4 linked regions of the Teredinibacter turnerae T7901 genome follow. The protein of the gene in region 1 interacts with the protein of each later gene in a pairwise test. Links are inferred from orthologs where the notes say so. Each region holds a gene or a part of one and is shown in the gene's direction. Other genes may lie near its edges.

The links.
Region 2: the proteins of rho (region 1) and nusG interact in binary tests that used the Escherichia coli proteins (3 or more experiments, as listed by UniProt). The link is inferred for Teredinibacter turnerae T7901 from one-to-one orthologs.
Region 3: the proteins of rho (region 1) and TERTU_RS14445 interact in binary tests that used the Escherichia coli proteins (3 or more experiments, as listed by UniProt). The link is inferred for Teredinibacter turnerae T7901 from one-to-one orthologs.
Region 4: the proteins of rho (region 1) and hfq interact in binary tests that used the Escherichia coli proteins (3 or more experiments, as listed by UniProt). The link is inferred for Teredinibacter turnerae T7901 from one-to-one orthologs.

The regions. Positions count from the first base shown.
Region 1 is NC_012997.1:225,781-233,762, reverse strand. The notes cover bases 5,005-7,982. They hold rho (transcription termination factor Rho), read left to right. Parts: upstream 5,005-5,852; coding sequence 5,853-7,112; downstream 7,113-7,982. Other genes in these bases: ubiD (4-hydroxy-3-polyprenylbenzoate decarboxylase), read left to right, coding at 7,435-7,982; trxA (thioredoxin TrxA), read left to right, coding at 5,104-5,430. In the rest of the region: radical SAM family heme chaperone HemW, read left to right, coding at 1-327; TERTU_RS00950 (hybrid sensor histidine kinase/response regulator), read left to right, coding at 398-2,743; ppk1 (polyphosphate kinase 1), read left to right, coding at 2,869-5,004. UniProt on the Escherichia coli protein: Facilitates transcription termination by a mechanism that involves Rho binding to the nascent RNA, activation of Rho's RNA-dependent ATPase activity, and release of the mRNA from the DNA template.
Region 2 is NC_012997.1:921,853-928,429, forward strand. The notes cover bases 3,737-6,577. They hold nusG (transcription termination/antitermination protein NusG), read left to right. Parts: upstream 3,737-4,810; coding sequence 4,811-5,344; downstream 5,345-6,577. Other genes in these bases: secE (preprotein translocase subunit SecE), read left to right, coding at 4,427-4,798; rplK (50S ribosomal protein L11), read left to right, coding at 5,526-5,957; rplA (50S ribosomal protein L1), read left to right, coding at 5,958-6,577. Outside these bases: alr (alanine racemase), read left to right, coding at 1-1,009; bifunctional biotin--[acetyl-CoA-carboxylase] ligase/biotin operon repressor BirA, read left to right, coding at 1,006-2,001; TERTU_RS03790 (type III pantothenate kinase), read left to right, coding at 2,022-2,771; TERTU_RS03795 (SPOR domain-containing protein), read left to right, coding at 2,806-3,504. UniProt on the Escherichia coli protein: Part of the processive rRNA transcription and antitermination complex (rrnTAC). The complex forms an RNA-chaperone ring around the RNA exit tunnel of RNA polymerase (RNAP).
Region 3 is NC_012997.1:3,616,239-3,624,225, forward strand. Bases 1-2,983 are described here. They hold TERTU_RS14445 (YhbY family RNA-binding protein), read left to right. Parts: upstream 1-1,333; coding sequence 1,334-1,633; downstream 1,634-2,983. Other genes in these bases: ftsH (ATP-dependent zinc metalloprotease FtsH), read right to left, coding at 1-421; rlmE (23S rRNA (uridine(2552)-2'-O)-methyltransferase RlmE), read right to left, coding at 542-1,162; TERTU_RS14450 (ATP-binding protein), read left to right, coding at 1,730-2,983. In the rest of the region: more of TERTU_RS14450, read left to right, coding at 2,984-3,151; TERTU_RS14455 (response regulator), read left to right, coding at 3,172-3,870; TERTU_RS14460 (hypothetical protein), read left to right, coding at 3,851-4,300; TERTU_RS14465 (ApeP family dehydratase), read right to left, coding at 4,483-4,953; TERTU_RS14470 (beta-ketoacyl synthase chain length factor), read right to left, coding at 4,955-5,761; TERTU_RS14475 (beta-ketoacyl-[acyl-carrier-protein] synthase family protein), read right to left, coding at 5,763-6,944; TERTU_RS14480 (LpxL/LpxP family acyltransferase), read right to left, coding at 6,934-7,866; TERTU_RS14485 (3-hydroxyacyl-ACP dehydratase FabZ family protein), read right to left, coding at 7,863-7,987.
Region 4 is NC_012997.1:3,935,728-3,941,480, reverse strand. The notes cover bases 25-2,764. They hold hfq (RNA chaperone Hfq), read left to right. Parts: upstream 25-1,132; coding sequence 1,133-1,396; downstream 1,397-2,764. Other genes in these bases: hflX (ribosome rescue GTPase HflX), read left to right, coding at 1,450-2,764; miaA (tRNA (adenosine(37)-N6)-dimethylallyltransferase MiaA), read left to right, coding at 25-888. Outside these bases: more of miaA, read left to right, coding at 1-24; more of hflX, read left to right, coding at 2,765-2,784; FtsH protease activity modulator HflK, read left to right, coding at 2,875-4,032; protease modulator HflC, read left to right, coding at 4,036-4,908; TERTU_RS15740 (DUF2065 domain-containing protein), read left to right, coding at 5,095-5,280; TERTU_RS15735 (ATP phosphoribosyltransferase regulatory subunit), read left to right, coding at 5,306-5,753. UniProt on the Escherichia coli protein: RNA chaperone that binds small regulatory RNA (sRNAs) and mRNAs to facilitate mRNA translational regulation in response to envelope stress, environmental stress and changes in metabolite concentrations.

The DNA.
Region 1 (7,982 bases):
GAAAACCGCATCGAGCGCTATCAAAAAACCCGGCTGCCAGACCACTACCTGGCGGCAGCACAAACCTGCGCGTTCACCTCACATCGTGAAACACTCGCTGAACACAATTTACCGTTTGAGTTTATGATGAACGCACTGCGACTCAACCAGGGCGTTGCCAGCGAGCTGTTTACAGCACGCACAGGCTTGCCCCTGGCGTCGCTGGAACCGCAGCTCACGCCACTGCGGGAAAAGGGCCTGCTGGGGACAGATCCGCAGCGGTTGTACACAACCACGCTGGGCCACCAATACCTGAACAGTGTGCTGGAAAGCCTGCTGTCAGATTAGGGCCAGTTAAACCGAAACACCGGCGACAGGCTGCTACACTCAAGGAACTCACCAAGTTACACGGACCACCATGTTCAACCCCGCCGCCGCTTTTCGCCAACTTAGTATTGCTCGCAAAGTCACTGTCCTGGTGATGATGATCGGTGCACTTCTGGTGTCTGGCATCATTGCTGAACGCCTTTTTTTTGGCGAAAAATTTGTTGGCGGTATTGCCGAGACTCTCGACGATACACACCAGAATGTGGCGCCATGGCTGCTGCAATCGCTCTCGCGCGGCGACAAAAGCAGCGCTGTGTTGTTACTGAAAGACAGCTCTCACCGCAACCCACAGCTGGCGTTTCGCCTGCAACAACAGGCGGTCGAACAGCCGGGGCCGATCTTTGATAATTTTGCCCAACTTCGCGCGGGCGGTTGGCAGCGCAGCCTGGAGAAAACCTATCCGCTGGCAACCGCCGACGCCAATTACCTGCTTAAAATCCGCGGTGTCGGCCCCTACTTTAATGACGAATTTATCAGCCATCTACTCTACAACCTGGTAGTCGAGGCCATATTGATTCTGGGGCTGGCGGCAATCATCCTGGTCATGCTCGAGCAACTGGTGTTTCGACATTTGCGCCATATTGCAGCGCAAACCGAAAAGCTTTCTATCGATACCATCGGCAACCCCATTACCCTCGAGCGCCAACCGTCTGATAGCGAAAGCGAGGACGAGTTGGACAGCGTCGTCAATGCGCTCAACAGCATGCGTGAAACCATCCTGATCGACATAAAACAGCAGGCGCAAATTGAAGACGCACTCCTCGCGGCGAAAGAAGAAAAAATCGAAACCCGACGCATGATTGAGCGGGTTAAAGCCGCAAATCAGGCAAAAAGTCAGTTTATCGCCACCATGAGCCACGAGATCCGCACCCCAATGAACGGGGTAATTGGCATGATAGAAATGCTGCGGGATACGCCTCTGAACGACAGCCAAAAACACTACCTGGATGTCATTTTCAGATCGGGGGAATCGCTGCTGGAAATCATCAACGATATTCTCGATTACTCAAAAATCGAAGCCGGCAAAATGAACCTGGAAAATGTCGATTTCGATCTCAACGAACTGCTCAACGATTGCGTGCAGCTGTTCAGCGCAACAACCCATAAACGGGACATCGAGTTCGTCTGCGCCATCAGCCCCGAAACACCCACCCAGCTACGCGGCGACCCCACGCGGCTGCGCCAGATCGTCGTGAACCTTATCGGCAATGCGTTCAAGTTCACCTCCAACGGTCACGTGATGGTGCTGGTAAAAAGCCTACAGGATCGCACCTCCGAACACCCTCTGCTGCGTTTTTCGATTGTCGACAGCGGCATAGGCATCAGCAAAGAAATTCAGCGCAACCTGTTTCAAGCCTTTAATCAGGCCGACACCAGCACCACCCGACGCTATGGCGGCACCGGTCTGGGGCTGGCCATTTGCAAGCAACTGGCAGAGTTAATGGGCGGCACAATCGGAGTGGAGAGCGAATACGGCAAGGGCTCCACCTTCTGGTTCACCATTCGTTTCGATTTGCCCGAAGACAGGCAGCGGCAGCCACCTAGCTCAAGCCTCGCGCTGTCTGGCAAACGCATTCTCGCCATACACAGCTCTCCGGTATTAGTCACCGCCTTCGCCGACAACTGCGAGGGCTACAACATGAAATGCCATCATGTGAGCAAAGCCTCAGACGCACTCAAGCGCCTCACTAACCAGACGCCAGACCAAATTTATGACTTTCTTTTTCTCGATCAACGCATTGATGGCGAGGACGGTTTTGCGCTCGCGCAAAGTATTCGCGAAATACCCGCCTACGCGGAAACACCCATTCTAATGCTCACCCATGAGCGCACCACCAAGTTTACGATGGAACAGTTGATGCCCATCACCAGTATTCTCCCGCGCCCGCTCACCGCACATGGGCTGCGTACTGCGCTCTTGGCCCAGTCCACGGGCGTGGCTCTCAACGAGTTGATTTCGATGGAAAGTAAAGCCATCGCTCCCGCCCAAAAACTTAACGTGTTAGTGGCTGAAGACAATGCCGTAAACCGAATGGTCATAGAAGGACTGCTTAACAAGCACGAAATCGAACCTGTTTTCGCCGAAGACGGCCAGGAAGCAGTTACCGCGTTCGAAACCGCCTCACCGCGTTTCGACCTTATATTTATGGACTGCGAAATGCCCAATATGGACGGCTTTGAGGCAACGGAAAAAATTCGCGAATACGAGAAAAACCGCGCACTTACGCCCATGCCGATCATTGCCCTCACCGCGCACGTGGAGGCCGAGCACCGGCAACGGGTATTCAACGTGGGCATGAATTACTACCTCACCAAGCCAGTCACCATGGATAAACTGCGCGAAGCGCTGACATCGGTCGGAGTATTAAAAGACTAGGGCCTGCGTTTTTCAACAACCTTACTTACGATACGCACCAGTTGGCGTAGAATAGTTCGCAAGTGCAGCACATTTATCCTCTCGCGCCCGAGGTTCCACCGGGGCCAAACCGTAACAGGGTTTTCATGGACAACAAATTGATTGAAATCCAGTCGATGTCGGACGACACCGCAGTAGATACAAGCGATACCCCCAGCCTGGATAATCCGGCGTATTACATCAACCGCGAAATCTCTCATCTCGCCTTCAACCGGCGGGTTCTCAAGCAAGCGCTCGACGATCGGCACCCGTTGCTTGAACGCCTCAAGTTCTTGCTGATTTTCAGCTCCAACCTGGATGAATTCTTTGAGATTCGCGTCGCCGGTCTGATGCAGAGTATCAAATTCGAGAGGGAAACCACCGGCCCGGACGGAATGCACCCCACGGAGGTATTGCGTGAAATCAGTCAGATTTGTCACGCCACGGTTGATCTGCAGTACAAAACCCTGAACGACGTACTCATTCCCGCTCTTGCCGAGCAGGGCATCCGGTTTTTACGCCGTAAACGCTGGACGCAGGCACAAGCCAAGTGGGTCGAAGAATATATTGAGCGCGAAGTGCTGCCGATTGTCAGCCCCATTGGTATCGACCCCGCGCACCCCTTCCCGCGCCTGGTCAACAAGAGCCTCAACTTTATTGTTGAACTGGAAGGTAAAGACGCCTTTGGACGCGATTTGAACTACGCCATCGTGCCCGCACCGCGAACCTTACCGCGGGTAATTCGCCTCCCAACGGAACTTGGCGACCCGGGCCAAAATTTTATTTTCCTTTCATCAATGATTCACGCGCACGCTGAAAAAATGTTCCCGGGCATGCAGGTAATGGGGTGCTACCAGTTTCGCATCACCCGCAACGCCGATCTGGATGTGGATATGGAAGGCATCGCCGACCTGGCGCGCGCGCTGCGCGGCGAACTGCATTCACGCCGTTTTGGCACTGCGGTACGCCTGGAAGTGGCGGATAATTGCCCGGAGGAGCTGACCCAGTTTCTACTGCGTGAAGTCGGCCTGACCGACCAGCAGCTCTATCAGGTTAACGGCCCAGTTAATCTGAAGCGCCTGATGCAGGTACCATTCGAAGTCGATCGGCCCGATTTGCAGTACCCACCTTTTACACCGTCCATGCCCAAAGGCTTGAACCGCAAAGATGTGATATTCGACGCCGTTGCCCGCAAAGACTACTTGTTACAGCACCCATTTGAATCTTTTTCGCCGGTTATTCAGCTGGTGCGGCAGGCGGCGAAAGACCCACAGGTAGTGGCAATCAAACAAACCCTCTATCGCAGTGGCGGACTGCAATCGTCACTGGTGGAAGCCTTGATCGATGCCGCGCGCAACGGCAAGGAAGTGACCGCTGTTGTTGAGTTGCGCGCCAGATTCGACGAAGAAGAGAACCTGGAATTGGCCAGCCGGCTGCAAGAAGCGGGTGCCGTGGTGGTTTACGGCGTCGTTGGCTACAAAACCCACTCCAAGATGATGCTCCTGGTAAGGCGTGAAGGCGGCGAGCTCAAACGCTACGTGCACCTGGGTACCGGCAACTACCACAGCGGCAATGCCCGACTCTACACCGACTACTCCCTGCTGACCGCTGACCCAGTGCTGTGTGAGGATGTGCACCGCGTATTTCAGCAACTCACCGGCATGGGCAAGGCCGAGCGCATGACCAAGCTGTTACACGCCCCCTTCACCCTGAAGCGACAATTGCTGCGCCTGATAGACGCCGAAGTCAAAGCGCAAAAAGAAGGTGGCGAAGGGCACATTATCCTCAAATGTAACGGTCTGACTGAACCCAAGGTTATTCAGGCTTTATACAAAGCCTCGCAAGCCGGTGTAAAAATCGACCTGATTATTCGCGGCATGTGTTGTCTGCGGCCGGGTATCCCCGGCGTGTCAGACACAATTACGGTTCGTTCAATCGTTGGCCGATTTTTAGAGCATACCCGTGCCTATTATTTCGCCAACAGCGAATACAAGGTGTTTTGTGCCAGTGCGGACCTGATGGAGCGCAACCTAAATCACCGAGTGGAAACCTGTTTTCCTGTAGAGTCGCCGGAGCATTCAGAGCGGATTCTCAAAGAGCTCAACCTGTATCTGAAGGACAATTTGCGCAGCTGGCAGCTGCAGACAGATGGCACCTACAGCAACAATAGAGCCGAGAGTGAAGAAGCACCAATGGGTGCACAGGAAGAATTGCTGCAAATTTATGCTAGCCAGGGCCAGTGATAGGCCCGCTCAATTGACCCTATGGCCTTGTAACCGGTAGCCGCTATCCTTATTATTAGCGACCTTCCCTCCCTACTCACCTTTCTGGAGAAATCAACTATGAGTGACGCGATCGTTCACACTAGCGATGCAAGCTTTGAACAAGATGTACTGACCGCTGACGGCCCTGTCCTGGTAGATTTCTGGGCAGCCTGGTGTGGACCGTGCAAAATGATCGCTCCGGTTCTCGACGAACTGGCCCAGGAATACGAAGGCAAAATCAAAATCTGCAAAATGGATGTTGATGCCAACAAAGAAACCCCGGCAAAATTCAACATTCGCGGTATTCCGACCCTTATCATCTTTAAAAATGGCAGCGCAGAAGGCACCAAAGTTGGCGCATTATCCAAAGCGCAACTTAAAGAGTTTATCGACGCCAACGTGTAAAGCTCCTGTGGCACGAGCGGTTTTTACCACTTGTGCCATTACTCTTTGCAAGCACCAAATTTTGTGGCTATACTGCAAACGTCTCGCAAGGTAGCTCTTCCGCTCATCTCTCCTGCTGTCATTCATACCCCGAAACCAGTTACCCGATGACCGGAACCTCGTGAAGGCATTCATCCTATTCGGATCGCACCCTTAACTTGCCGAACCTGTGCCCTGTAACCCTGCTCTGTTGTGGTACACGCCGCACAGTCTCCAAGCTTTCAGCTTAACTTTCCGCGATTTTGATAGCGATTTGCCATCAGACAATAACACCAGGATAAATAACCCGATAATCGTCGCCCTAGCTGCTAAATTGAATAGTAGTCAGCCTCGATAAAAACAATTATTTGCTCCAGCAACCAGCATCTCATCGTAAAAATCTTATGAACCTCACCGATCTCAAAACAAAACCCATTGAAGAGCTTATCGATATCGCGAAAGAAATGGGCATGGAAAGTCTCGCCCGTTCCCGCAAACAAGATGTGATTTTTAACATTCTCAAACGTCACGCACGCAGCGGTGAAGACATTTACGGTGATGGTGTGCTGGAAATTCTGCAGGATGGTTTCGGCTTTTTGCGTTCTTCCGGCTCCAGCTATCTCGCTGGTCCAGACGATATCTACGTATCGCCCAGCCAGATCCGCCGCTTTAACTTGCGCACCGGCGACAGCATTGCCGGAAAAATTCGCCCGCCAAAAGAAGGTGAGCGCTACTTCGCATTGTTAAAAGTCAACGAAATTAATTTCGATAAGCCAGAAAACTCCCGCAACAAAATCCTCTTCGAAAACCTCACCCCCCTGTTCCCCACCAGCCGTTTGGTACTGGAAACCGGCAATGGTTCTTCCGAAGATTTAACCGGCCGTATCATCGATTTAATTTCGCCAATCGGCAAAGGCCAGCGCGGCTTGATCGTCGCACCGCCAAAAGCCGGTAAAACCATCATGATGCAGAATGTTGCACAGGCCATCACCCGCAACAATCCTGAATGTCACTTGATTGTTCTGCTCATTGATGAACGTCCGGAAGAAGTAACTGAAATGCAGCGCTCTGTGCGCGGCGAAGTGGTTGCGTCCACATTTGACGAGCCGCCTTCGCGCCACGTGCAAGTTGCCGAAATGGTTATCGAACGCGCGAAACGACTTGTCGAACACAAAAAAGATGTCGTTATTCTGTTGGATTCCATTACCCGTCTTGCCCGTGCGTACAACACCGTAATTCCTTCCTCCGGTAAAGTACTCACCGGTGGTGTCGATGCCCACGCTCTGGAGCGCCCCAAGCGTTTCTTCGGCGCTGCGCGAAATATTGAAGAAGGCGGCAGCCTGTCAATCGTCGCGACCGCGCTGATCGATACCGGCTCCAAAATGGACGAAGTTATTTACGAAGAGTTTAAAGGTACCGGTAACCTGGAATTGCACCTGGACCGTAAAGTGGCCGAAAAACGCGTGTACCCGGCGATCAACATTCGTCGCTCCGGCACCCGTCGTGAAGACCTGTTGATGCGCGAAGACGAACTGTCGCGCGTGTGGATTCTCCGCAAGCTGCTGCACGATATGGAAGATATCGCTGCAACCGAGTTTCTGGTTGACCGCTTAAAAGGTTTCAAAACCAACGACGAATTTTTCTTGTCGATGAAATCGAAATAAGCCAGCGCGCTTTGCGCAGTGGAACGGCGGCAGAGCCGCCTTCTGGAGCGCGGGCCATGCCCGCTTCAGGGACGCCGCCATCGGCGGCGGCTGGAACGGTCGCAAAGCGACCTTCTGGAAAAATATTAAAACCAATTGCTTACATGAAACCCCGCCACCCCTTCTCCTCATCCATTACGTGCTAAAGTACGTACCACTATTCTTTGCCATTCATTCCAATAAAGCGAGAACGCTCCTGTTTCCGGCAGTCGCCTATGGCGACCATCCTGAAGAGACTTGCTGCTCGAAAAGAACGTCGTGAGCGCTCCGCACGAAGTGCATTATGTTTAAAGACCTACGAGACTTTATCGCGCTGCTCGAAAAGCGTGGTGAACTTAAGCGCATATCTCACCCGGTTAGCGCTCACCTAGAAATCACCGAAATATGCGACCGCACCCTGCGCGTAGGAGGCCCGGCGTTATTGTTTGAAAACGTTGAAGGGTCGGATATTCCCCTGCTGGGCAATTTATTCGGCACACCGGAACGCGTCGCTCTCGGTATGGGGCAGGAATCAGTTGCGGCACTGCGCGAAGTCGGAGAGTTGCTGGCGTTTTTGAAAGAACCGGAACCGCCCAAAGGCATGAAAGACGCTTGGGAAAAATTACCGATCTTTAAACAGGTTTTGAATATGGCACCCAAGCAAGTGAGCCGGGCTGCTTGCCAACAAGTGGTACTGGAGGGTGATGACGTCGATCTGCATAAACTGCCGATCCAAACCTGTTGGCCGGGCGATGCGGCACCACTGGTCACTTGGCCGTTGGTGATTACCCGCGGGCCGCACAAAGAACGCCAGAATCTCGGGATATACCGCATGCAATTGATCGGTAAAAA
Region 2 (6,577 bases), 700 kb from region 1 along the record:
TGCACTTTATCTGGCCGGATGCCGGACATTCTATGTCGCCAACCTTGGCGAGGCGCTGGATGCGCGGGGAATATTATCTGATGTGTGCGGCAGCTATTCCGATGTCGCCATTGTGGTGCTTGGCGGCTGCGCGCCGGGGGAGGAGCGTCGCTTTATCGATTACCGATTGGTCCCTGTGCTGGTAAGTACCGCGATGCTGGAGCGATGGTGCACGGTCAATGGCGGCGAGCACAATGTGCTTGGGTCGATCTTGAAACTCAATACCGGCATGGGGCGGCTGGGCTTGGAGCCCGCTGAGTTTGAAAGGGTCGTACAAGATCCCGCCTATCTTGCGCGTGCTGACGTCCGCATGTTGATGAGCCACCTCGCTTGCGCAGATGAGCCTGAGCACTCACTAAATGCCGAACAATTACAGCGTTTTCGGCGCGCCCTTGACGTATCGTCGGAGCGTTATCGGCCGTTAACGGCATCTCTGGCGAACTCTGCAGGTGTGTGTCTTGGTGGCGACTACCATTTCAATGCGGTGCGGCCGGGCCTTGGTCTTTACACCAGTTTTGCCCAGGCGGACGCTTGTGGTCTGGGGTTGGAGACCGCTGTGGAATTGCATTTACCGGTGGTTCAGGTGCGCAACCTGCCTGCTGGCGAGTCGGTCGGATATGGCGCAACTTACCGGGCTGAGCGCGATGCGCGTTTGGCTGTGGTCGCGGGCGGATACGCCGATGGTTTGTTTCGCGCATTGAGCAATCGCGCTCATTGTTGGGTCTGTGCCCCTAGTGGTGCTGGCGGTTGGCGCGTACCTGTGGTTGGACGCATTTCTATGGACACTACTATCGTTGATATTTCTGCTGTGCCTGAAGGCGTGGTGGCGGAGGGCAGTCGAATCGAGTTTATTGGTGAGCATGTTCCGCTTGATGACCTGGCAGCATCCGCGCAAACAATCAATTACGAAATATTGACCTCTCTTGGTGTGCGCTACAAGCGCCATTACATTCGAGCGAACCCGTCATGAACGACTCCATGTTGCAGTTGATTTCTTTACTTGACGATGGCGAAATTCATTCCGGCGCTGAGTTGGGCGAAGCCCTGGGGATTAGCCGCGCTGCAGTGTGGAAACAACTGCAGCAACTACAGGAGATGGGCGTGCAAGTCGATTCAGTGAAATCGAAGGGCTATCGTATCCCCGGTGGTCTTCATCTTCTCAGTGAGCGGGATATTCGCCGGGGGCTTTCGCCAGAGGTAGCCGGATTGTTGGCGGGAATAGATATTTTTCCGTCTTTGCCGTCCACCAATGGGCATCTTTTGGCGGCGATAAGTCAGAAGGGCGGTGAGCGGGGGCGCGCTTGTTTGGCTGAGCAGCAAACAGCGGGGCGCGGCAGACGTGGACGCACCTGGCATAGCCCTTTTGCGAAGAATATTTATTTCTCGCTGGTCTGGCGTTTTGATCAGGGAATAGCTGCGATGGAAGGGCTCAGTCTCGCAACGGGCGTGTGTATCTGTCAGGCGTTGGAGTCGCTTGGTATCGAAGGCGTCAAACTGAAATGGCCGAATGATTTGTTGTTCCAGGGCGCGAAGCTTGGCGGCGTGTTGTTGGAAATTGCGGGTGACGTCAGTGGTGAGTGTTATGTGGTCTTAGGTATCGGGCTGAATGTCGATATGTCCACCGTAGCGACAGAGGATATCGATCAGGCGTTCACAGATCTGTCATCTATCGCAGGCGGCGCTCAACCTAATCGCAATCGCGTTGTCGGCGCTCTGCTTGAACGTTTGTTGCCAATGCTTGCCAAATATCACGAAACGGGCTTTGCAGCGTACCGGTCTGTCTGGGAGGAATACAACGCTCACTACGACCAGTGGGTAGCGCTGGTGTCTGCTCAGAATCGCGTTGAGGGCAGAGTGCTGGGCGTCACTGATACGGGGGCTCTGCGCCTGGCGTGCGACACTGGTGAGCGAACATTTGTTGGTGGGGAAGTTAGCTTGAGGTCTGCTGTCGAGGCTGAGTGATAAATAATGGAAGCGCTCAAATGAAGCTATTGGTGGATGCTGGCAACAGTCGAATTAAATGGTGGGTGCCCGAGTGTCAGGCGCATGGCGTAGTCGACCGGCTCGCGCTGGACGACCTCGCCGGCGAAATCGCGGCGGTTATCGATATCTCGAAGCTCAGTTCTGTGCGTGTGTCTTGTGTTGCAGGAAAATCCATCGAGACACAATTGCGCGGCGAGCTGGGCTTCGCGCGCGATCTTGATGTTAAATTTGCTCGCGTGAGCTCTCCCTTGCCAATACTTACAGTGGCTTACCGTGAAATTCATCGACTCGGTGTGGATCGGTGGCTGGCGATGTTGGCCGTGCGGGAAAAATTTCCCGACCGGTTTTGTGCGGTCCTGGATGCGGGGAGTGCGGTGACCGTGGACTTTGTTACCGAGGCCGGTGTCCACGAAGGGGGCATGATTGTGCCGGGTGTGCAAACCATGGCGCGTGCACTCTGGTCGAATACCAGCGATGTTGCGGTGGAGAGGTTGGAATTGGTTCCTCGCTGGTGCCCTGGCGTAGATACCTATGATTGCGTTAGGCAGGGTGTGAGTGCGCTCTATACAGGTTTGGTTAACGAAGTTCACAGTTATATCGATGGGTCGGCAGAGCGGCACCTGTCGCCTGCTATAGTTGTAACCGGTGGCGACCGGCACTGGTTTACACAGGCATTCAGTTCGCCAGTTGTGGTTGATCCGCACTTGGTGCTGAAGGGCTTGCTGGTGTTGGACGAATTGGAAAAATAAAAACGAAAATTCTCGTTTCGGGGGCCCTTGGGGGATGCGTTGGATATTAGTTTCGCTGGTGGCGCTCAATCTGCTGGTATTGGGTTGGGGGTTGTTCACCGAAAGCGACGGTCAGACTACTGTGTCAAAACAGCCTCAAGGCTTTGCATACGGACACTTGCAGCGGCTCGAGCTGTTGAGTGAGTCCGACTTAACTGCACCTGCGTCCGGCGGGCAGAGCGCTGCAAACGCGGCGCCCGTGCCGGATGAGCCCGTAAAGCCGCTGTGCGAATTAGTTGGTGCCTTCGCCAACCAGGAGGTGGCAACTACCTTAGTCGAGCGATTGCAAGCGATTGAAGTGAAAGCGAAAATTAAAGAATTGGCCCTTCCCGCTGGCACCCGTTATCAGGTATATTTGCCGCCCCAATCGACACGGAAGGCTGCTTTACGCCAATTGGCGGAATTGCAGGCTAAGAAAATCGATAGCTATATTATTCCAAAGGGTGAGCTTGAAAATGGCATATCTTTGGGAATGTTTAGTAAAAAGCCGCTCGCTGATGAGCATCTGGCTAAGATGCGTACACTTGGGCTGGAGCCCGAAGTAAACATAATCGAGCGTACTTATTGGGAAATCTGGGTCATGCTGGAGCCCGGTGAAAGTAAAAAAATGAGTGGTTTGGCTTGGAGTCGAGCGCTTGAAGGGTTTGCCGACATCGAAAGACGACAAAATTTTTGTTTAGATGTTGCTTCCTGAGACAACTTTCACTAGAATCCCGCCTCCACATTAAGGGACGCCCTTAAAAAGCATTCTTTAGTGTGATCGGTGAGCTGGTGTAGCTCAGTTGGTAGAGCAGCTGACTTGTAATCAGCCGGTCGGGGGTTCAACTCCTCTCACCAGCTCCATTTTAGTTTTCCGCAGGGGTTCCCGAGTGGCCAAAGGGATCAGACTGTAAATCTGACGCGCAAGCTTCGGTGGTTCGAATCCACCCCCCTGCACCATTATTGATTAGCGGAAACAATTCGAAAATGAAGTGGTCTGTGTTAAGGCGACTGGGTTATTGAAATTGTTTTCGCTGGTAAGCGGATATTAAAAGTCCGTTTGCGAGTACCAAGCAATGCTGGCATCTCATTTAGTTGTAGGTGCCGGTTGTCGCAGAGCTTCTGAGTTATGCGTTGTTGGTATTGGCGGCCAGCGCTGCGTTGGTTCGCAAGCCGTATTCGAGGTTTTCAGCACGCTATGATGTAAGTGTGTTTGTTAGCTTAGGCGCATTTGCGGGCATAGTTTAGTGGTAGAACCTCAGCCTTCCAAGCTGATGATGCGGGTTCGATTCCCGCTGCCCGCTCCAAGTTGTCTTGTCATTAATCTGGTTTTCCAGTTTGTATGGTGGCAAGAGGAGTTTAAAAAGCTCATGTAGCTCAGATGGTAGAGCACACCCTTGGTAAGGGTGAGGTCACCGGTTCAATTCCGGTCATGAGCTCCACTTTATGTGGTCGGGCTCGGTCCCGTGCGCAAGAGGTTGGCCCTGCGGTCAGCCTTTTTGTATATGTGAAAGTTATAGGCCAGTAGTTCAATTGGTAGAGCGTCGGTCTCCAAAACCGAAAGTTGGGGGTTCGAGTCCCTCCTGGCCTGCCATTATAGGGCGCTAGACCCTCGATAGCAGAGAAAGCTAATAGCTATGAGCACAAAAGTCGAAGAAGCACAGTTTTCGCTAGATTGGTTGAAGTGGTTGGTGGTTATAGCCATCGTTTTGGGTGGTGCGGTCGCTAACTCTTTTTATGCTGGTGATCTTGCTCTCTATTTACGGGCTTTGGTGTTGATAGTCCTGGGTGGTGTTGCTGCTTTTATTGCAGTCAACACAGCTAAAGGTAATGCTTTCTGGAATTTGCTCAAGGCGGCGCAGGTTGAAGTTCGTAAAGTAGTGTGGCCCTCCCGCCAGGAAACTACCCAAACCACGCTGATTGTTGCAGTTGTCGTTGTTGTCACTGCGCTAATTTTGTGGGGCCTGGACACCGGCTTAGGATACCTGGCTTCTCTTATCATTGGATAAAAGGTTTCATTAATGGCCAAACGCTGGTACGTGGTTCACGCTTATTCGGGCTACGAGAAGAAAGTAGCGACAGCATTAAAAGAGCGTATTGAGCTTTATGGAATGCAAGACAGCTTTGGTGAGGTGTTGGTGCCTACTGAGGAAGTTGTCGAGATGCGCGGTGGGCAAAAGCGAAAGTCTGAGCGCAAGTTTTTCCCTGGGTATGTGTTGGTGCAGATGGAGTTGAACGATGATGCGTGGCATCTGGTAAAAGAAACTCCTCGAGTAATGGGATTTATCGGTGGCAAAGCGGATAAGCCTGCGCCTATTACCGATAAGGAAGCGGAGCTTATTTTGCAGCGTGTAGACGATTCTGCTGATAAGCCGAAACCCAAAACACTGTTCGAGCCGGGCGAGATGGTGCGTGTTATTGACGGCCCATTTAACGACTTTAATGGTGTGGTTGAAGAAGTTAACTACGAAAAGAGTCGCCTCCAGGTGGCGGTTCTTATTTTCGGTCGATCTACGCCGGTTGAGCTGGAGTTTGGCCAGGTAGAAAAAACCTGATAATTGAGAAATCGGTTATTTGTAAAAATTATCGTTTTCGATGCTCTCTCTCGTTATGCGAGTGAGGGCTTTTCGCGTCTTGCTGAAAGGCTAATTGCCTGAGGCGAGATAGGGGAGCCAATGACAGACAGTATGCCACTGTTTCGAGGCGTTAACACCCATATTTGGGAGTAAACAAAGTATGGCAAAGAAAATTGAAGCTTATATTAAGCTGCAAGTAAAGGCCGGTCAGGCCAACCCTAGTCCACCCGTTGGTCCAGCTCTGGGTCAACATGGTGTCAACATCATGGAATTCTGTAAAGCGTTTAATGCGCAGACCCAGGGTATTGAGCCTGGCTCTCCAGTTCCAGTTGTTATTTCCGTTTACAGTGATCGCAGCTTCACGTTTGCGATGAAAACTCCTCCAGCGTCTTTCTTGCTGAAGCGCGCTGCGGGTATCAAAAGCGGAAGTGGTCGTCCTAACACTGAAAAAGTTGGCAAGGTTAACCGTGCTCAACTGGAAGAAATTGCGACTACCAAGATGCCAGATCTCACAGCTGCCGATATGGACGCAGCGGTTCGCACTATCGCAGGTTCTGCGCGTGCGATGGGTCTTGATGTGGAGGGCGTGTAAGTGGCCAAACTGACCAAACGACAAAAAGCAATTAACGAAAAAGTCGATTTCAACAAAGCCTACGGCATTGATGAAGCGGTTGCCCTGTTGAAAGAACTGTCTACTGTAAAGTTTCCTGAAACTGTAGACGCCGCAATCAACCTGGGTATCGATCCTCGTAAATCTGATCAGGCCGTACGCGGTGCAACCAGTTTGCCGCACGGTACTGGTAAAGATGTACGTGTCGCTGTGTTCACTCAAGGCGCTGCTGCAGACGCAGCGAAAGAAGCCGGAGCTGAATTTGTTGGCATGGAAGATCTTGCCGATCAAATTAAGGGCGGCATGATGGATTTCGACGTGGTAATCGCTGATCCAGCGGCTATGCGTGTTGTTGGTGCCCTGGGCCAGATCCTCGGTCCTCGCGGTCTGATGCCAAACCCGAAAACCGGCACAGTAACACCTGATGTTGCTGGTGCGGTTAAAAATGCCAAAGCCGGTCAGGTGCGTTTCCGCGCTGACAAAGGTGGCGTGATTCACGGCGGTATCGGTAAGGTTTCCTTCGAGCTTAACGCGATTAAGGAAAACCTCGAAGCGCTGGTTTCCGACTTGAAAAAAGCCAAGCCCGCGGCGGCCAAAGGTGT
Region 3 (7,987 bases), 3.4 Mb from region 1 along the record:
TGGCGAAACTCATCGGACCACCGCGGCCACCCGCTCCGCCCTGCATCTGTCGCATAAAGAAAATAAACACTGCGATAAACAGCAGGATCGGGAAGCTCGCAACAAGCAGTTGCTCCCACAAACTGGACTTCTCAGGCAGCGACCCTTTTACTTGAACATGGTGATCGAGCAGCGTATCCATCAATTTGAGGTCCAGCACAGCAGGCATAACCACAACAAAGTTGGAGTTATCCTCACGTACGCCGCGAATCATCTGGCCATCGATGGTGACCTCTTTGACTCTGTCGTCCTGCACATCTTGCATAAACTCAGAGTAATTGAGTTCATCCCGGGGAGCAGGATCGTTGAGATTCTGGAATACAGTAAAGAGTACTGCTGCAATAACCAGCCAAAGTACCAGGTTTTTAGCCATATCATTCAAGGCTGTCTTCTCCTCATTATCGATGCTGCCCAGCCTGGGCGCACGCATCGCGGCAAATCATGCTATTAATCGTGGTTGGCAAAGTATAGCTCTGCTGTTCACAAACAGACCAGAGACTGATTATGCCTTATATCCCTTCGCAACCAGGTAAACCTCGCGCGAACGCGCACGGGACGCATCCGGCTTTCTGGTTACTGCTTTACTGAAACTGGCGTTGCAATCTTTAAAAAAATCATCGAAGCCTTCGCCGTGAAAAACTTTACACACAAAGGTACCGCCCGGTTTAAGCACTTGCTTTGCCATATCCAACGCCAATTCCACCAGATACATGGACTTTGGCTGATCTACAGCAGTTACTCCACTCATGTTTGGGGCCATGTCGGAAATTACAAGATCTGCCCTTTCACCATCCATTGCGCCAAGCAACTCTTCCAGTACGGACTCTTCTGTAAAGTCACCCTGAATAAAGGTCACGCCGGCAATCGAATCCATTGGCAGAATATCGGAGGCAATCACTTGCCCCTTGTCACCAATTTGCTGCACCGCCACCTGCGACCAGCCGCCCGGTGCTGCGCCTAAATCCACCACAGTCATTCCGGGACGAAAAAGTTTGTCTTTGTTATCCAGCTCTATCAGCTTATAGCTGGCACGGCTGCGGTAGCCGTCCTTCTGAGAGGCTTTTACATACTGGTCGCTAAAGTGTTCCCGCAGCCAACGGTGACTGCTTTTCGATCTTGCCATACTGCTACTATTAAGATTACCTGGGTGTTGTACGTAAGGTCGGGCGCTTGTGGATGCTTCTACAGCGAGAAGTCGCGCGATCCCGCGTGTTTACGGGTACAATAGGCGCCCTTTTAAGAATATACAAGCAGCCGTTGTACCAAATGTGCTGCCCTACAGGTGATTAAATTCATGGCGTTATCCGCAGATAAGATGAAACAGTACCGCACACTCGGTCACAGCCTTAACCCAATTGTGACTATTGCGGCCAAAGGCGTCACAGACAACGTGCTCGCCGAAATTAATCGCGCACTGGAAGACCACGAGCTGATCAAGATTAAAGTGGCTGTTGTGGATCGAGATGCGCGCAAAGCGGCAATACAAGAGGTGTGTACCTCATCGAACGCCCAGTTGGTTCAGGAGATAGGTAAAGTCGCGCTCCTGTTTCGCGAAGCGGCCAAACCCGACCCCCGCAAGTCCAACATCCGCTAACTACCTGAAAAGCGCAAAAATCATGGAACTTGCCCTGGCTATCTTGCCATCATTCCGCTGATTGATAATACTCGGGGCCCTCTCGCGGGCCCCGTTATGATCAAAAGTATAAAATTTAAGCTCTGGCTCACCTTTCTTATCACCCTCGTACTATCAACAACTGCGATGTTGTTGCTAAGCCATGCGAGTGTTAAAAAAGGTTTTCTGGATTACGTTACTCAACAGGCAATCGATCGCCTGCAAAATCTCGAAATTTCGGTGTTAGAAATATACGAGCGGGAGAATTCTCTCGAACCCCTACGAGATAACAATCGCCTTTGGCTGCGACTCAAGTACCGCACGTTTCGTGAATTTATCGAACAGCAAACCCGCGAAGCGATCAGTAACAACCAACCACCGCCGCACCCCAGCGTTAAGGCACAGGAGCGTGTCTTTATTGATCAGCTGATTCTCACCGATCCCACCAAAAAACTGATCGTCGGCAATGCATTTAAAAATGCGGAGTACTCCTGGCGGGAGCTGATTTACGAGGACCAACTCATTGGTTACCTGGGCTATATCAAACCAAAAGACTTTATGCGCTCAGTCGATAAATTATTTGTCAGCCAGCAGCTGAAAGTGTTCGCCCTATTTAGTCTGGCGATTGTGGCCGCCTCGTTTGCAGTGTCAATGCTGGTGTCCCGCTGGCTGGTCAAACCGCTCGGTGACCTGACCAAAGGCGCTCGCCAGATAGCCGACGGCGATTTCAGTGTCCGAATTCAGCCCAACAGCACTGATGAACTGGGTATGCTCTGCAACAATTTTAATGAGCTCGCAAAAACTCTCTCCGCCAACGAAAAAGCCCGCAAGCAATGGGTTGCCGATATTTCTCACGAAATGCGCACACCGCTGGCTGTTCTGAAAGCTCAGATCGAAGCCATGCAGGATGGTATTCGCCCAACGACGCCCGAAAACCTGGAACTGCTTAAAAACAAAATCGATGCTCTCCATAATTTAATCAGTGATTTATACGATCTTTCGCTGACCGACCTCGGCGCAATGACCTATAACAAGAGCCTGCTCTGCCTGTACGATTTACTGGAAGAAATTGCCGATGATTACGTGCACCGTCTGGAAGAGAAGGGCCTCACTTTTCAGATGACCAACTCACTCGACAAAAACGCGGGTATTTACGGGGATTACGACCGGCTCGCACAGCTGCTGCGCAATCTGTTCGAAAACAGCTACCGCTACACAGACACGCCAGGGCAATTAACCGTCACTTGCAACACGACCAACAAACTGGTTGAAATTGTCTTTACCGATAGTGCACCAGGCGTGCCCGCAGACCAGATCGATAAAATTTTTGACCGTCTTTACCGAGTGGAAAACTCGCGCAACAGGGCAACCGGCGGCGCCGGTCTGGGACTGAGCATTTGCAAAAATATTGTCGAGGCCCATAGTGGTACAATTACCGCCATGCCCGCACCCTCAGGTGGGCTCACAATCACTTTGCGCCTGCCTCTCAGCCACAGTTAATTTGCTTAAAGGGTAAACCCATGTCCGCTACCGTGCTCATTGTTGAAGACGAAGCAGAACTCGCGCTGTTGATGCGCGACTACCTGCTGGCAGCCGGGTTTCATTGTGAAATTATAGGGAATGGACTCGAAGTCGAGCGCTGGCTGAGCACCAACACCGCAGACATCATTTTACTGGACCTCATGCTGCCAGGGAAAAATGGCCTGGATATTTGCCGCGAGTTGCGTACTCAGGCGCAATTCAAAACGCTGCCCATCATTATGGTCACAGCCAAGGTGGAGGAAATTGATCGCCTGCTAGGCCTGGAACTAGGCGCCGATGATTATGTATGCAAACCATTTAGTCCGCGTGAAATTGTTGCCCGTGTGAAGGCGGTGCTACGGCGGGTACAACAGCCGCAGGAACAACTCCAGGACAGCGCCAGTCAAGCGGTGCAATTGCACGAAAACAGTCAGCAAGTTAGTATTTCTGGCTCAATGATTGAACTCACTACCATTGAGTTCTGTCTGTTTAAATTGCTGTACACGGAACAAGGGCGAATTTTCTCGCGCCAATATATTATGGATAATATCTACAGCGATTATCGCGTCGTCAGTGATCGCACCGTCGATAGCCACATTAAAAAGCTGCGCAAAAAAATGCAGGAAGCCGATCCTGGGTTGGAGCTCATCCACTCAGTGTACGGTGCGGGGTATAAATATGAGCTTCAGCATAAATAAAAACAGTGCGCTGATTACAGTTGTCTGCTTACTGAGCGCTTGTGGCACTGCGCGATTACCCGAAGATCTCACCACGGAATTCCGCACCCGTATAACGGAGGGCGGTTTGAAGCATTTCGAATTTCGCGTTTTACCTGTTAAATACACCGCGATGTTTGAGCGGGGAGAAATTCCGCCTCCCGAGAAGGAGGTTGTTTTCACCAACGGGCAGCGGATGCAAATCAATACAGACGCACTTGCCAAGCGCAACCAAAAACGACTCCAAGGCCAGATCGAGAAACACATGGAAATAAGTCAGTACTGCCGCGAAGGCTACTGGGTGATCGATAGCAATTTCTATGGGGTCGCGCCCTGGCTGCGCGGTGAATGTAATGATCTGGCGACCCCGGACGACCGACAAAAATTTCCCGATACAATAAAACGCTGGTAACGCACTCCCTCGTCACCCTTATCGTAGGTTCAGGTCATAAGTTCAGGTTGTAAATTCGGGTCGTTACTTCCGGTTATAACGTAACTTCGGAGCTTAAGAATGTTGCTCAAGGGTACTGACGGGTGCGAGACCAAAATATCCTGCAGAGGCAATTGAAGCTACGTGAATGCGGCGCTTTACCATTAGTCAACTTGCGGCTCGCGCGCGACCATAAGCGAAAAGCGCCCGCTCGCACTAAGCTCATTCCCACTAGCCCCATCACCAACGGTTGCGTCAAACTGGTACATTGCGCCAACAGCACTTGCACTCAAACGCCATGCGTTTATTCGCAGTACCGCTCCCCCCAGGCAACGCCTCGCACCCTGCCAATTAAATTGCTTGACGGCGGCAAGAAATACGGGCGCATCAGTAGCTCCGAACACACTGTCGCCACTGCGGTTCAAATGCAATGCCGCCGCCTGCGCCGCAAACTCCGGCAACAACAGAACACTCAATCGATTATCACAAGCAAGGGGATGAGAACCGGGGTCCTCGACTTCAGCCAACACCTCGATTGCGCTGTCATCCACACTGAGCACCTTATTTATCAAGCACATATCGCCCGAATGAGGCATGAGTGCATGTAGTTCAGAGGTCGACAGAGTCGTTAGCACGTTAATCACCGAAACCGCTGTACCTTAGACCAATACATAAGCTTTCACCATTGCTCAGCGCCAATTCAGTCTCGCGCTCAGCCCGAGCGATGGCGGTGAGCAAGCTTAAACTGCGTGCCGACGCATTACCCAAACGAAGGGTTTCCAGGGCCGCAATCGCTAAAGATGAAACCTGGGCTGCTCTGGGAGCCACCGATACATCCAGTGCACACAGCGTGTGCTCGTTGGCACGAGCGGACAGTAGCAGACTTGTTGAAAATGGCCCGGCAACGTTGCGCACTTCATTAATCGGCGATGGCGGCACCATGTCGTAGCAGGCCAGCAACACATTTTCCGCTTCACCCTGTAACTGCGCTACTGCGTCGACCAGCCCCATGACAAAGCTGTAGTCGTGCGCACTGATCGTAGTAGAAGGGTGCGTATTACCCGTCGCGATACTCCAATAGCCAGCCGGAGCGTTATGGACGGAGTTATGGAACTGCGTGGGAGAGACAATTTTCTCCGGCAGCGCCAGTGCGGTGCAGATTTTGTGAAAAATATCGTAATCACCGCCGGAAGAAGAAAATACAGTTGCGTAGCCTTCAGCAGGCAGTTGCAGAACCAACTGCTCAATACTGTTGAATGCAAGGCGTACCAATTGAGACGCTCGACGACGCTCGTTGGCCGGCAGCGATTGGGGCGTATAGCGAGCGGGTTCAGTGGCGCTATAAGGCTCCTCGCCTACAACAATTCGGGTGAACACCGGCCAGTCTTCAACCCCTGGAGCCACCAGGCCAACACCGTTGAGGTAACAGGTCATCTCGCTCATGCTACACCCCCATTACCAGGCTGCAGTTACTGCCGCCAAAGCCAAATGAGTTACTCAATACCCGGCGCACCTCAACGTTTTTGTTCTCGCCGAGAATCACATCGGCCTTTATGTGCTCGTCCAATTCACGGGTATTGAGTGATACGGGCAGCAGCCCATGATTTAACACCAGAGCGGAGACAGCGGCTTCCAGTATGCCCGCAGCGCCCAGTGTGTGCCCAGTCCAGCCCTTCGTGGAGCTGCACGGGAGCGACTGTTCGAACAGCCGGCACACTGCACGAGATTCCGCCAGATCATTGGCTTTGGTGCCAGTGCCGTGCAGGTTGACATAGTCAATGTCATCAGGCGTCAGCCCCGCCATAGCCAGTGCCCCAGCCATTGAGTCATAAGCGCCAAGACCGTCGGGGTGGGGGCTGGACATATGGTAGGCATCACTGCTTTCACCAAAGCCCTGCAAAGTCATAACACCGCCGTCACCGGGTTCCACTATTGCGAAACCTGCAGCTTCGCCGATGGATATGCCCGTACGATCCCGATCACAAGGTCGGCAGATATCGTCCGAAATCAATTGCAGTGAATTGAATCCAAACAAAGTGGTAAGACACAGCGTGTCTACACCACCCACAATCGCAGCATCGCAAAAGCCCGCTTTGATCGCCCGCCAGGCATTCGCAAAGACTTTCGCACTACTTGAGCATGCCGTCGACACGGCATGACACATACCGGTCGCGCCGGTCACTTCTGCAACCAGCTTAGGCGCTGAGTTATTGTTGTGCGTGAGATCGTAGTTGTACCAGCGCGGCAGATGCTCACCTTGTGCAGCAACCATCTGCCGATAAGCAAGCTCAGTTTGTTGAATCCCAGACGTACTGGTGCCGATAAACACACCTACCCGACGCCCTCCATGCCGTGCCACCAGGTCACGCGCCGCATCAATAAACCCGTCCTGCTGCATCGCGAGGTAGGCGAGACGATTATTGCGACAATCGTAGGCAGTCAATTCGGTGGGGAGCACCAGGTCTTCCAATTCGTCAACAACACCAATGTAGGTGCTGAGCGGCGCACTCTCACCGAACGGACGCTTTACCAGCCCGGTTTGTCCACTCTGCAGACTCGCCAGCAACGCCTGGTTTCCTATCCCAGCCGCTGATGCAGACGTAATACTGCCGATTTTAAGATTCATCTAGCTTCCAATAATCGTAAAAGTTAAACCAGTTATACGGGTATGCTTGCGCCATGGATTCCAGGGTATCCACGTAAACTCGCTGTGCGCTCTGCATCCACTCCCTGCGCTCTTTGCGTTCCACCTCCGTGGAATCCGCAATCGCGTGAAAAAAAATTTCGTACCGGGCCTTGCCCGCGCTAGTCCCCTGATAAACCCCAAAACCTGCCACCACCGGTATTTTTAAAGCTGCGGCCATTTGCCACAAGCCCTCCGGCAGTTGCACCGGGCTCCCCATAAATGTCTGTCGGTACACCCGCTCAGAGCGGTGCACTCTGTCTGCCATAACCCCGACAAACTGGCCGTTTGTCAGCGCTTCCTGCAAACACAGCATTAACTGCGCTGGTGGTTGTTCGACATCGATAATGTCCTGCGCCATATCCGGATTGACCGCCTGCAGCAGCGCCATCGCCTTTTTTGCATGGTCACGGTCCATCAGTACCCGCGCCCGGGTATTTTTGCGGTCTCGACCGGCAGCGCGAAGCACATCGAAACTTCCCAGGTGGGACATCAACAATAAACAACCCTGCCCAGAGCGAATGTGAGCATCAATGACGCTATTCCCATGCACAACAACATCAAAGTCGCGATTGCGGCCGGACAAGAAAAACAAGCGGTCGACGGTAACCTGGGCAAAACAAAAAAAGTGGCGGTATATCTGCCAGAACGTCACTGGCGTCGATTGCGTTCGCGCGAGAAAGCTACGCGACGCACGCCTGGCTGCTGGACTGAACAAGGCGTAATAGAAAACAATACCGGCAAGTAAAACCCGAACAGGCGCCCGACCGCACCGCAACGCAGTCCAGACAACAATCGCCATCCCCAGGGGAGAGCCCCGCTCGGTTTGCGCCTGCCAACCTGACTCTGAACTCGCTCGACTCATGCCCGGTACTCGAAGCTCCCAGTTGCTACTACTACCGCAGCGCTACCAGTGATGAGCACGCTAAATTTGCCCACTCCTGCACCATCCAAAAAGACGTTTTCCGGCAATTGAGTTTCTACAG
Region 4 (5,753 bases), 3.7 Mb from region 1 along the record:
CACCACCACCTTAATGCAGAAATTATCAGCGTGGACTCGGCGCTTGTGTACCGTGGCTTAAATATTGGCGCCGCCAAACCCAGTGCGGCTGAATTGGCTGCGGTACCGCATCGACTCATTGATATACGCGACCCCGCTGAGCCTTATTCAGCGGCCGATTTTTGTAAGGACGCGACGCACGAAATAACGAATATTGTGGCTGCGGGCAGAACGCCGCTGCTGGTTGGCGGTACCATGCTTTATTTTAAGGCATTACTCGAGGGGCTCTCTGACATGCCGGCGTCGCAACCGGCGGTTCGCGCCCAAATAGAGCAAGAGGCGTTGGCGATTGGCTGGCCGGGCATGCACCAACACCTAATGGATATTGACCCCGAAACCGCTCGCGAGCTGCATCCTAACCACTCTCACCGGATCAGTCGGGCGCTGGAGGTCTATCGCATTTCGGGAAAAACCATGAGTCATTTTCGCGCCAATTCTGGCTCGGGATTGTTGGATAGCTACCAATGGGTACAGTTAGCGGTAGCGCCTAGAGATAGAGCGGTTTTACATCAGCGAATTGCAACCCGATTCGAAAATATGCTGGACGCGGGGTTGCTCGGCGAAGTTGAAGCGCTGTATCGGCGCGGTGACCTGCACCCGGATCTGCCGGCAATCCGCGCTGTTGGATACCGTCAGGTCTGGGAGTATTTGAGTGGCGAGATCGACCGGAGTGAAATGGTCGCGCGCGGCGTGGCAGCAACCCGGCAGCTGGCAAAGCGGCAATTGACATGGCTGCGAGGTTGGCCGGATCTTTGCTGGATTGACACTCAAAATGCCTCAGGTGATTTATTAGAGGTCGATGAAATTGTGAATAAAGCCTTGAGTTTTTTACCCCAAAGGCCCATATAATGGTGTACAGTTTGAGTAAATATGCGCGGGTTCCAGGACGCATAGTGTTTGCACAAATCTGGTTCGCTCTGGATTGAGCCAGTGACAAACACGTACCACCGACTATTATTCAATTTATACGCTTAGAGACTAAAGTGCGCTTACGCTAACTTGAACGAAGATTTTATCGATGTTCGACAGGGTTTAGTGGAACGAAGGTTAGTGCTTACTTATTATAATTCCTATCCTTATAAGGAGAACTGACATGTCAAAAGGGCATAGCTTACAAGACCCTTATTTAAATGTATTACGTAAAGAAAGAATCCCAGTTTCCATCTATTTGGTCAACGGCATCAAGCTCCAAGGACAAGTGGAGTCGTTCGATCAGTTTGTTGTTTTACTGAAAAATACCGTGAGCCAAATGGTTTACAAGCACGCGATTTCTACAGTCGTGCCTTCTCGTCCCGTACGTGTGCCTATGCTGAATCCCGAAAGCACTGGCAATGACGATATGGAAAGCGGCGCTTAAGTTACGTTGTTGCATGGCTAGTAGATATCCCTTGTTCTACAACGGAGAGCTATTTGTTTTTTGATAGACCTGATTCCGGTGAGCTGGCAGTGCTGGTTCACTTGGAAATACCCCAAAGCGCAGAGTCAGACGATCCACGTGAGTTCGAAGAACTGGTGTTATCCGCCGGTGGCGACCCAGTCGAATTACTGTCCGGACAAAGATCCGCCCCCCACCCCAAATACTTTATCGGAACTGGCAAGCTTGAAGAATTGCAGGCTCTGGTGCAGCAGCATCAGGCGGAGCTTGTTATCTTCAATCACGAGCTGTCACCGAGTCAGGAGCGCAATCTCGAAAAAGCACTGGAATGTCGCGTGTTAGACCGTACAGGCCTGATTCTCGATATTTTTGCCCAGCGTGCTCGCACTCACGAAGGTAAGTTACAGGTGGAACTTGCCCAGCTTGAACACATGTCCACACGCTTAATTCGTGGGTGGACACACTTGGAGCGACAGAAAGGCGGGATTGGCTTACGCGGTCCCGGTGAGACCCAGTTGGAAACTGACCGTCGATTACTGCGTGCGCGGATTAAAACAATCGGCAAACGTCTGGAGAAAGTCCGCAAGCAGCGTGAGCAGGGCCGCAGGGCGCGCAACCGCGCGGACATTCCTACCGTGTCACTGGTGGGTTACACCAACGCCGGCAAATCGACCCTGTTTAACGCAATCACTGATGCGGGAGTCTTTGCGCAGGATCAGCTGTTTGCTACGTTGGACCCCACGATGCGGCGTATAGGCTTGCCCGACGTCGGGCCTGCCGTACTGGCAGATACAGTGGGATTTATCAGTAATCTGCCACACCGTTTGGTTGAGTCGTTTCGCGCAACTCTTGAAGAAGCGTCCAGCTCAGATCTGCTGTTGCACGTAATTGATGCCGCGGATGACGAAAGGCAGCGAAATATTGAGCAGGTTAACCTTGTGCTGGAAGAAATTGACGCACATGAACTTCCTTGTTTAATGGTGTACAACAAAATTGATCTGCTGAGTGACATGGCGCCGCGCATAGATCGTGATGACCAGGGACGCCCGGTCGCGGTCTGGCTCTCCGCAAAGAACGCTGCAGATAACCCCGTGAACATCTCGCTCCTGTTTCAGGCGCTCGCCGAATTGCTCGCTGAGGATATTTTTCAGCAGTCGGTCTACTTAGGCGCGGCTATGGGGAGTTTGCGGGCTCGACTCTATCGTCACAATGCGGTGCTGAATGAAAGCTATACTCCGGATGGGATCTGTGAGCTGGAGATTCGAATACCAGAGGCCGATCTCAAACGCATGCTGTCGGCAGAAAATATCGCGTTGGACGACCTGCTTAAACAGCCTGAGCAAACCGACTACCAACAACTAGCCGTATAAAATAGCAGCGAGTTCTCAGGGGGGAGTATTGAAATACGCCTCCCCACCTCAATATCGAGCAATCAAAACTTAAAAAAACGGAGACTCTCTATGGCCTGGAATGAACCGGGTGGGAACAAAGACCCCTGGGGAGGCGGCAACCGCGGCAACAACGACGGACCGCCAGATCTGGATGAGGCGTTAAAAAATCTGCAAAAAACGCTAGGTGGATTATTTGGCGGTAAAAAAGCCGGCAATACTGGTGGCAGCTCGGGCGGAACATCAGGTTTTGGCTGGACGTTAGTCGCGCTAGCACTTATTGCCTTTCTACTGATTTACGGGTTCCTGGGCGCAGGGATCGTTAACGAACAGGAACGAGCGGTAGTACTGCGGTTAGGTGTGTACAACCAGACACTGCAACCAGGGTTTCGCTGGAATCCACCGCTGATTGACAAGGTTTACCCTGTTAACGTGACCAAAGTACGCCAGTGGTCCACCTCAGAGCAGATGCTCACCAAAGACCTGAATATTGTCGACATCAAACTCTCGGTGCAATACATCATTAGCGACGCGCAGGAATTTGTACTCCGTGTGAGAGATCCTGAGTCGAGTCTCAAACAGGCGACGAACAGCGCATTGCGCCATGTCGCAGGCTCTACGTTAATGCACGATATTCTTACCGAAGGCCGTGAGCGAGTGGCTTACGAGATTCAAGACCGTTTGCAAGCTTATCTGAATGCCTATCAAACCGGTATAAGTGTCGAGAAGGTCAACATCGAAGATTCGAACCCTCCTCGTGAAGTGCAAGACGCTTTCGACGATGTGATTAAAGCGCGTGAAGATGAAGAGCGCTACAAAAATCAGGCGCAAACCTACGCCAACGGTATTCTGCCCGAAGCACGTGGTGCCGCGCAGCGCGTTATTGAGGAAGCAACCGCCTATAAAGAGCAGGTGATCGCGAAAGCGGAAGGTGAGGCTAAGCGCTTCGAGTATCTGCTGAATGAGTATAAAAAAGCGCCGGAAGTTACCCGTCAGCGCCTGTATCTTGATGCCGTTGAGGACGTTATGTCTAATGCGTCGAAAGTGCTGGTGGACGTCGAAGGTGGTAATAACATGCTTTACCTGCCGCTGGATAAGATTGTTAATACCAGCCAACAAGCCACCTCGCGCGGTTTGAGTTCGTCGGAAATGGATCAGGTGGTCAATGATGTTATGGACCAGTTGCGCCGTGAAGCCGCGATAAATTCGCGCCGTAGAGAGGGGAGGTAAGCTATGTCTGGGAAATCGTTTTTTATCATTATTGGAGCGTTACTGGCCATATTCCTCCTTTCGAACTCACTTTTTATTGTTCAGGAATATGAACGTGGCGTGTTGTTAAGGTTTGGTAAGGTTGACAACGCGGATCTAAAACCTGGGCTAGGTATAAAGCTGCCGTTTGTTGACGAGGTGCGTACCTTCGATGGCCGGGTGCTTACGCTGGACGCCCGTGCAGAGCGTTTTTTGACTGTCGAGAAAAAGAGCATGATGGTCGATAGCTTTGCTAAATGGCGTATCATCGAAGTGGGCACTTACTACAAAGCCACTAACGGCGAAGAGCCCAGGGCTGAACGCCTGCTTGAGCAGCGTATTAACGAGGGCTTGCGCAACGAATTTGCAGCCAGATCTCTGCAAGAAGTTGTGAGCGGCGAGCGCGACCAGCTTATGGTTGATCTCACCAAAGCTCTCAACCAGTTCACTCAAAACTCATTGGGTATTGAAGTGGTTGACGTCCGGGTTAAACGCATCGACCTCCCTACAGAGGTGAGTGGACCTGTGTTCAGCCGAATGTCTGCCGAGCGTGAGCGCGAGGCGCGGGAACACCGCTCTAAAGGTAAGGAACAGGCTGAGATCATTAAGGCAGATGCAGATCGACAGCGGACGATTATCGAAGCGCAGGCCTACCGCGACTCTGAGTTGTTGCGCGGTGAAGGTGACGCAAGTGCTGCAGCCATCTACGCGGAAGCTTATAATCGCGACCCTGAGTTTTACGCCTTTGTGCGCAGTTTGACGGCCTACCGCAAATCCTTCAGCGGCAAAGAAGATATTATGCTGGTAGATCCGGGCAGCGAATTTTTCCGTTACATGAAAGACTCGAAAGGGAAGTAATCGTCTAAGCGTAACAATTCGTGGTAAAATTTCGAACCGGCCAATTGGCCGGTTTTTTTGTGTTCGGATTCTGCCGGCGGCCCGTACATTGGGCGTGCCAAGAGGGGTATTCCTATCCGTCTGGCACCTGAGGGCTTTCGGCGACCCACTGGTTTAGCGTACACCACTTCAGGCGATATTCACTTCATGTGGCACGAGCTGGCAAAAGCCTTCTGTCTGGTATTGATCATTGAGGGAATTCTTCCTTTTTTGTATCCCAATCGCTGGCGCGAACTTGTTGCGAGCCTCGCGCAAGCCGATGATCGCGTGCTCCGGCTTATCGGTTTCATAAGTATGCTGGCGGGTGCGGTTTTTTTGTGGGTTATCAAGTAACTGACGAGTAAACAAAGAGAGAATAATGAGTAAAGTAGACCGATGGCTATTACCTGAAGGTATCTCCGAGCTCCTGCCGGATGATGCCTTGCAAGTGGAAACCCTGCGACGCCGTCTGGTCGACGTGTTTCAGCGCTGGGGCTATGAATACGTTATTACTCCAATGATCGAATTTACCGATTCGCTGCTGACTGGCTCGGGCGGTGACATCGATTTGCTGACATTCAAACTGACTGATCAACTTACCGGTAAAACGCTGGGTATTCGGGCAGATATCACGCCACAAGCCGCGAGAATGGATGCGCACAGCTTGAAGCGCAGCGGTGCAAACCGGTTGTGCTACGCTGGCCACGTAGTCCATACCAGGCCGCAGGTGGCGCTTGGGTCTCGTACACCAATTCAAGTGGGCGTCGAGTTGTTCGGTGAGCCTGGCTTAGATGCGGACATTGAAGTTATCAGTTTACTGTTAGAGG